DNA from 3 places in the Bacillus tuaregi genome. Region 1 is predicted to be linked to each of the others. Evidence: a T-box and tRNA genes for the amino acid it is inferred to sense, from the RefSeq annotation. Region 1 holds a T-box; the other regions hold tRNA genes.
What was found. A T-box is a leader RNA that pairs with one kind of tRNA and senses whether it is charged. The one in region 1 lies ahead of pheS (phenylalanine--tRNA ligase subunit alpha), so its partner is inferred to be a tRNA-Phe.

Region 1 (2,234 bases):
ATCCTCCTTTATATTAGTAATGTTATTATGATTCGTAATGGTCAAATTGCTTTAAGAAACGAGCGTCATTTGTATAGTAATGACGGATATCATCTACACCATATTTCAGCATGGCAATCCTTTCAACACCGATACCGAAGGCAAAGCCAGAGTATTTCTTTGAATCAAATCCCGCCATTTCAAGTACGTTAGGATGAACGATTCCTGAACCTAATACTTCAATCCAGCCAGTTTGTTTACATACGCTACAGCCTGAACCTTTACAGATTTTACAGGAAATATCGACTTCAACAGATGGTTCTGTGAATGGGAAAAAGCTTGGACGAAGACGGATTTCACGATCCTGACCAAATACCTTTTTCAAGAAGACTTCAAGCGTCCCTTTCAAATCACTCATAGAGATATTTTCATCAATGACCAATCCTTCAATTTGCATAAATTGATGGGAATGGGTCGCATCATCGTTATCGCGGCGGTACACTTTACCAGGACAGATAATTTTCACTGGACCCTGTCCATTATGCATTTCCATTGTTCTTGCCTGTACCGGTGATGTATGGGTACGCATTAAGATTTCTTCTGTAATATAGAATGAATCCTGCATATCACGGGCAGGGTGGCTCTTCGGTAAATTTAGTGCTTCAAAGTTATAATAGTCCGTTTCCACTTCAGGACCTTCTGCTACTTGATAACCCATTCCGATGAAAATATCCTCGATTTCCTCAACAATACGAGTTAAGGCATGATGATTCCCGCGCTTAACCGGTCTAGCCGGTAATGTCACATCAATGGTTTCAGCTGCCAGCTGAGCATTAACGGCTTCCTCTTCCAGTACAGCTTGTTTTTCTTCAATTTTTGATGTAATTTCTTCACGAACCACATTCACTAGGGCACCCATTTTTGGTCGTTCTTCAGCAGAAAGCTTTCCCATTCCGCGCAATACTTCAGTAATCGGCCCTTTCTTACCTAAATAAGCAACACGAATATCGTTCAGCTCTTTTAAGCTTGCAGCAGCAGCTACCTTTTGCAGCGCCTCTGCCTGCAGTTCTTGTAAACGTTCCTGCATGACAAATTCCTCCTTTGGTTTATGAAATCTCTTAGTTTGAGATTTTGTTTGTTCCTCATGTTATGGTAAAACACAAAAAAACCTCGCTCCCAAAAAGGGACGAGGCTTATGTATCGCGGTACCACCCTTATTAGCGCAGATATCATCACCCGCACTCACTCAATACGTATAACGGCTCTTCACCGGAACATTTTTCAGACAGAACGTCTTCCCAATGTCGACTCGAGAGGTGAATTCACTTAAACAGCGCCATTAAAATGCTCTCAGTCACGGCATTTTTTCCCTTGAAATGGATATCCTAAGCTACTCTTCTCTGTCAATGTCTTTTTTTATCAAATTTATGTTATATTATATTACAATTTATATTTGGTTTCAAATTCATTTTCTTAAATAGTACATTAATATTCCTGCTGCAATCCCGACATTCAACGATTCACTCTTTCCGTAAATAGGTATATATAGATTTTTCGTTGTTTTTGCCAATAATTCCTTCGCGACGCCCTGGCCTTCATTTCCTAAAAGAAGAGCAAAAGCGTCTGCTTTTTCTACCTGTTCAAAAGGGATTCCACCTTCTAACGCCGTTCCATATACAGGTATCTTTAGTTTCTCGATGAACTCCCCTAATGGTGCCTTCATAATCGGTAAATGAAACAAACTTCCCTGAGTGGACCGAATCACCTTTGGATTATAAGGATCAGCACAGCCATCTCCTAAAATCACAGCATCCATTCCTGCTGCATCGGCGGTACGAATCATAGTCCCAAGATTACCTGGATCCTGAACTCGATCCAGCAGCAATAGCTTCTCCAAACGGATTTCTTCTATGGTACTTTTCCTTTGCTCACAGACAGCAGCAATGCCCTGCGGTGTTTCCGTATCACAAATCGCCTTCAAAACCTCTTCTTTAACATAGATTACCTCTGTACCTTCTATATTTAACGATGCCGGTATTTCTGTATCCTGATTGACAATGACTTCTAGAACTACCTGTTCCTTTAAGGCTTCTTCAACAAGATGAAAGCCTTCTATTAAATATTTTCCTGTTTGATCTCTTTCTTTTTTCGTTAATAGCTTCTTCCAAGCCTTTACTTTTGGGTTTTTTATAGATTCAATATACTTCAACCTTAACGCTCCTTTAATATTGACACTTATTTCTATTATAGCTTAA
Region 2 (2,234 bases), 130 kb from region 1:
CGCTGTCTTCCACCCATAAGCAAATATACTATAATCAAATTCGCCCGTCGAGTTTGCGTCCGGATTACCTGAGCTCGCTCGATAAACTACCTTAAAAAAATCGCAAGACTCGCCGGAGGCTTAACTTCATTCAGCTGGGGTTTGAACCCCACTGAATCGAAGTACAATGTGCATTCATCCCCCACTTCTAGAAGTGGAGGAATCCTCCTGAATGAAGTTAAACAAAAAAACTCACAATTAATGATTTAATCAATAATTGTGAGTTTTATATTCTCTAACAAATCTCTAGATACCGGTGGTCGGGGTCGAACCGACACTCCAGAAGGAACACGATTTTGAGTCGTGCGCGTCTGCCAATTCCGCCACACCGGCAAAATATTTAATAATAAAAAATATGGAGGCGGCAACCGGATTCGAACCGGTGGTAAAGGTTTTGCAGACCTCTGCCTTACCACTTGGCTATGCCGCCTTAATAAAATGGAGCGGAAGACGGGATTCGAACCCGCGACCCCCACCTTGGCAAGGTGGTGTTCTACCACTGAACTACTTCCGCGAAAATGGCTGGGCTAGCAGGATTCGAACCTACGAATGACGGAGTCAAAGTCCGTTGCCTTACCGCTTGGCTATAGCCCAGTTGTATAAATAATGGGGCGGCTGATGGGAATCGAACCCACGAATGTCGGAACCACAATCCGATGCGTTAACCACTTCGCCACAGCCGCCATTGTGATTAACAGGGGTAGTAGGAATTGAACCCACACCAAAGGTTTTGGAGACCTTCGTTCTACCTTTAAACTATACCCCTAAATTGATAGTTATTTTCACTACCGTGAAAAAACAATGGTGGAGGGGGACGGATTCGAACCGCCGAACCCAAGGGAGCGGATTTACAGTCCGCCGCGTTTAGCCACTTCGCTACCCCTCCGGATAAATGGTGGCTCAGGACGGAATCGAACCGCCGACACATGGATTTTCAGTCCATTGCTCTACCGACTGAGCTACTGAGCCTTAATAAAGTAAAAATGGCGGTCCGGACGGGACTCGAACCCGCGACCTCCTGCGTGACAGGCAGGCATTCTAACCAACTGAACTACCGGACCAAATTGCGGGGACAGGATTTGAACCTGCGACCTTCGGGTTATGAGCCCGACGAGCTACCGAACTGCTCCACCCCGCGATAATAGTAAATAAGTTGTTAGTTATTAGTTTTTAGTTGTTAGGGTGTAAGTTTTTCAACAAAGTAAACTATTTATTGCTTCATTGAATTTTCCGGAATTCTAACTACTAATCACTAAATACTATCCACTAAAATGGTGGAGGATGACGGGCTCGAACCGCCGACCCTCTGCTTGTAAGGCAGATGCTCTCCCAGCTGAGCTAATCCTCCAGGTTAGACAAAGTTGTTAGTTGGTTAGTGAATAGTTAGATAGGAAAACGAATCTTATAAAAACAATATGATTCTAACCTTTCTTTTCTAATTACTAACAGCTAACTACTATCTTCATAATGGTGACCCCTACGGGATTCGAACCCGTGTTACCGCCGTGAAAGGGCGGTGTCTTAACCGCTTGACCAAGGGGCCACATAATAATGGCGGAGAGCAAGGGATTTGAACCCTTGAGACAGGTTTTGCCCGCCTACACGATTTCCAATCGTGCTCCTTCGGCCACTCGGACAGCTCTCCTAATGGCTCCGCAGGTAGGATTCGAACCTACGACCGATCGGTTAACAGCCGATAGCTCTACCACTGAGCTACTGCGGAATAATATTATGCTTGGCGACGTCCTACTCTCACAGGGGTAAAACCCCAACTACCATTGGCGCTGAGAAGCTTAACTTCCGTGTTCGGGATGGGAACGGGTGTGACCTTCTCGCAATTGTCACCAAACTATGAGACATATATTATTATAATGTCTTTTTAGAATTTTTCAAGGGATTTCACAAAAATTGTTCCCTCAAAACTAGATAATGCTGAAGAAAAAGGACGAGTAATAAACAATGTGTTGTCCAGCTGCGGCGCCAAAGAGCACCTACGCTTTTCAATTTGGTTAAGTCCTCGACCGATTAGTATTTGTCAGCTCCACGTGTCACCACGCTTCCACCCCAAACCTATCAACCTGATCATCTTTCAGGGGTCTTACTAGCTTAACGCTATGGGAAATCTCATCTCGAGGGGGGCTTCATGCTTAGATGCTTTCAGCACTTATCCCTTCCGCACATAGCTACCCAGCGAT
Region 3 (2,234 bases), 2.5 Mb from region 1:
CTTTGCTTTTTATCATAGTAAAGCAAATGGATAGAAGTATATGCGCCCGTAGCTCAATTGGATAGAGCGTCTGACTACGGATCAGAAGGTTATGGGTTCGACTCCTTTCGGGCGCGCTTATTACGGGAAGTAGCTCAGCTTGGTAGAGCACTTGGTTTGGGACCAAGGGGTCGCAGGTTCGAATCCTGTCTTCCCGACCATTAAATAGATGGATTATTTTGGGGCCTTAGCTCAGCTGGGAGAGCGCCTGCTTTGCACGCAGGAGGTCAGCGGTTCGATCCCGCTAGGCTCCATCAAAGTATTTTGCTAAAGCAAAATAACTTGTCATCTTCATATAGTATTGTGGCGGTGTAGCTCAGCTGGCTAGAGCATTCGGTTCATACCCGAAAGGTCGTAGGTTCGATCCCTATCGCCGCTACCACTTATTTTATTTTTTGGACCTTTAGCTCAGCTGGTTAGAGCAGACGGCTCATAACCGTCCGGTCGTAGGTTCGAGTCCTACAAGGTCCACCATATACTTTTTTGTGGAGGAATACCCAAGTCCGGCTGAAGGGATCGGTCTTGAAAACCGACAGGCGGGTTAAACCGCGCGGGGGTTCGAATCCCTCTTCCTCCGCCATAAAAAAGTATGAATATCTTAATTTCTATTATCGCGGGGTGGAGCAACGAAGCGTTCCTTCATCGAATTAGTTGCGAGTTGTACCGATTGAGCTGCTGCTTGAGTAAGCTTCCTGAGATCGGGACAGTTATGACGCATACTATGTGTCGCATAAGGTACATCTTAATATTTTTTATTGTCGCGGGGTGGAGCAGTCTGGTAGCTCGTCGGGCTCATAACCCGAAGGTCGCAGGTTCAAATCCTGTCCCCGCAATTGTATTTCTAAGGAAACTTGGAAATACGCTGGTCCGGTAGTTCAGTTGGTTAGAATGCCTGCCTGTCACGCAGGAGGTCGCGGGTTCGAGTCCCGTCCGGACCGCCATTTATCTTAAATAAGGCTCAGTAGCTCAGTCGGTAGAGCAATGGACTGAAAATCCATGTGTCGGCGGTTCGATTCCGTCCTGAGCCATCATAATGGCGGCTGTGGCGAAGTGGTTAACGCATCGGATTGTGGTTCCGACATTCGTGGGTTCGATTCCCATCAGCCGCCCCATAGTCATTTCGCGGGTGTAGTTTAGTGGTAAAACCACAGCCTTCCAAGCTGTTGTCGAGGGTTCGATTCCCTTCACCCGCTCCATAAATTAATGGGCCTATAGCTCAGCTGGTTAGAGCGCACGCCTGATAAGCGTGAGGTCGATGGTTCGAGTCCATTTAGGCCCACTAGAGTTTTTTGCGAAAGCAAAATAACTTTCCTTTATTCCGCAGTAGCTCAGTGGTAGAGCTATCGGCTGTTAACCGATCGGTCGTAGGTTCGAATCCTACCTGCGGAGCCAATGGAGAAGTACTCAAGTGGCTGAAGAGGCGCCCCTGCTAAGGGTGTAGGTCGGGTAACCGGCGCGAGGGTTCAAATCCCTCCTTCTCCGCCATCTGGCCCCTTGGTCAAGCGGTTAAGACACCGCCCTTTCACGGCGGTAACACGGGTTCGAATCCCGTAGGGGTCATACTAAAAAAGCTGTTGACATTATAGGTCAACAGCTTTTTTAGTATCGTAAATACTTTAATAATCAATCAGTTAAATGATCTTTGTCTTTTCTTTTCCCTCCAGGGTTGTTTAAGTCTAAATCTGAAAAAAAGCCAGGCGATGGACCGCGAAACATGTCAAAAGCTAAAATTTTGTTATCTGGAGCTTCAAAAAATGGCACTTTCTCTTCCTTATTTTTCAACAAAAATTCTTCCTCTGAATGACTCATTGTAAACCACCTCTCTTGAAATTATTATTTAAAACATCAGCCTATTTTTATTATTCCAACTTCTATAAAAAATATGTCAAAACTGGAATATTTATGGTATATTATAGAAAATTTTTGAAAAATTTTTAATTTGTTGTCGAAAAAGATAAAAAAATTTTTCAAGGACTTTTTCTCTTTTAGCAGAATATATAACTAAATATGGGTATATGCTGTAATTTACTTTTAGTATAGGTGGGGAGAAATTTGATTAGCACTTCATTATATCCATCAGATTATCAAGTGCATCTTTTTCATGAAGGGACCTTATATGAATGTCATAAACTCTTTGGCTCACATATTATTGAGGTTGATCGTGAAATATGGACAAAGTTTTCTGTGTGGGCACC

Region 2: it encodes a tRNA-Phe, which carries the amino acid that the T-box ahead of pheS (phenylalanine--tRNA ligase subunit alpha) is inferred to sense. The anticodon was not compared.
Region 3: it encodes a tRNA-Phe, which carries the amino acid that the T-box ahead of pheS (phenylalanine--tRNA ligase subunit alpha) is inferred to sense. The anticodon was not compared.

The regions. Positions count from the first base shown of each region.
Region 1 is NZ_LT629731.1:3,443,166-3,445,399, forward strand. Features, by position in the region: gene pheS (phenylalanine--tRNA ligase subunit alpha) at 26-1,066, opposite strand; T-box leader at 1,159-1,395, opposite strand; gene BQ5321_RS18970 (TrmH family RNA methyltransferase) at 1,445-2,188, opposite strand.
Region 2 is NZ_LT629731.1:3,572,770-3,575,003, forward strand. Features, by position in the region: tRNA gene BQ5321_RS19575 (tRNA-Leu) at 291-372, opposite strand; tRNA gene BQ5321_RS19580 (tRNA-Cys) at 396-469, opposite strand; tRNA gene BQ5321_RS19585 (tRNA-Gly) at 479-553, opposite strand; tRNA gene BQ5321_RS19590 (tRNA-Gln) at 559-633, opposite strand; tRNA gene BQ5321_RS19595 (tRNA-His) at 647-722, opposite strand; tRNA gene BQ5321_RS19600 (tRNA-Trp) at 735-805, opposite strand; tRNA gene BQ5321_RS19605 (tRNA-Tyr) at 842-925, opposite strand; tRNA gene BQ5321_RS19610 (tRNA-Phe) at 933-1,008, opposite strand; tRNA gene BQ5321_RS19615 (tRNA-Asp) at 1,024-1,100, opposite strand; tRNA gene BQ5321_RS19620 (tRNA-Met) at 1,104-1,177, opposite strand; tRNA gene BQ5321_RS19625 (tRNA-Val) at 1,312-1,387, opposite strand; tRNA gene BQ5321_RS19630 (tRNA-Glu) at 1,508-1,582, opposite strand; tRNA gene BQ5321_RS19635 (tRNA-Ser) at 1,592-1,684, opposite strand; tRNA gene BQ5321_RS19640 (tRNA-Asn) at 1,688-1,762, opposite strand; rRNA gene rrf (5S ribosomal RNA) at 1,773-1,888, opposite strand; rRNA gene BQ5321_RS19650 (23S ribosomal RNA) at 2,045-2,234, opposite strand, start outside.
Region 3 is NZ_LT629731.1:899,242-901,475, forward strand. Features, by position in the region: tRNA gene BQ5321_RS06590 (tRNA-Arg) at 43-116, shown strand; tRNA gene BQ5321_RS06595 (tRNA-Pro) at 124-200, shown strand; tRNA gene BQ5321_RS06600 (tRNA-Ala) at 221-293, shown strand; tRNA gene BQ5321_RS06605 (tRNA-Met) at 345-421, shown strand; tRNA gene BQ5321_RS06610 (tRNA-Ile) at 437-513, shown strand; tRNA gene BQ5321_RS06615 (tRNA-Ser) at 527-619, shown strand; tRNA gene BQ5321_RS06620 (tRNA-Met) at 799-872, shown strand; tRNA gene BQ5321_RS06625 (tRNA-Asp) at 904-980, shown strand; tRNA gene BQ5321_RS06630 (tRNA-Phe) at 995-1,067, shown strand; tRNA gene BQ5321_RS06635 (tRNA-His) at 1,076-1,151, shown strand; tRNA gene BQ5321_RS06640 (tRNA-Gly) at 1,162-1,235, shown strand; tRNA gene BQ5321_RS06645 (tRNA-Ile) at 1,245-1,318, shown strand; tRNA gene BQ5321_RS06650 (tRNA-Asn) at 1,357-1,431, shown strand; tRNA gene BQ5321_RS06655 (tRNA-Ser) at 1,434-1,524, shown strand; tRNA gene BQ5321_RS06660 (tRNA-Glu) at 1,528-1,599, shown strand; gene BQ5321_RS06665 (hypothetical protein) at 1,663-1,848, opposite strand; gene glgB (1,4-alpha-glucan branching protein GlgB) at 2,092-2,234, shown strand, end outside.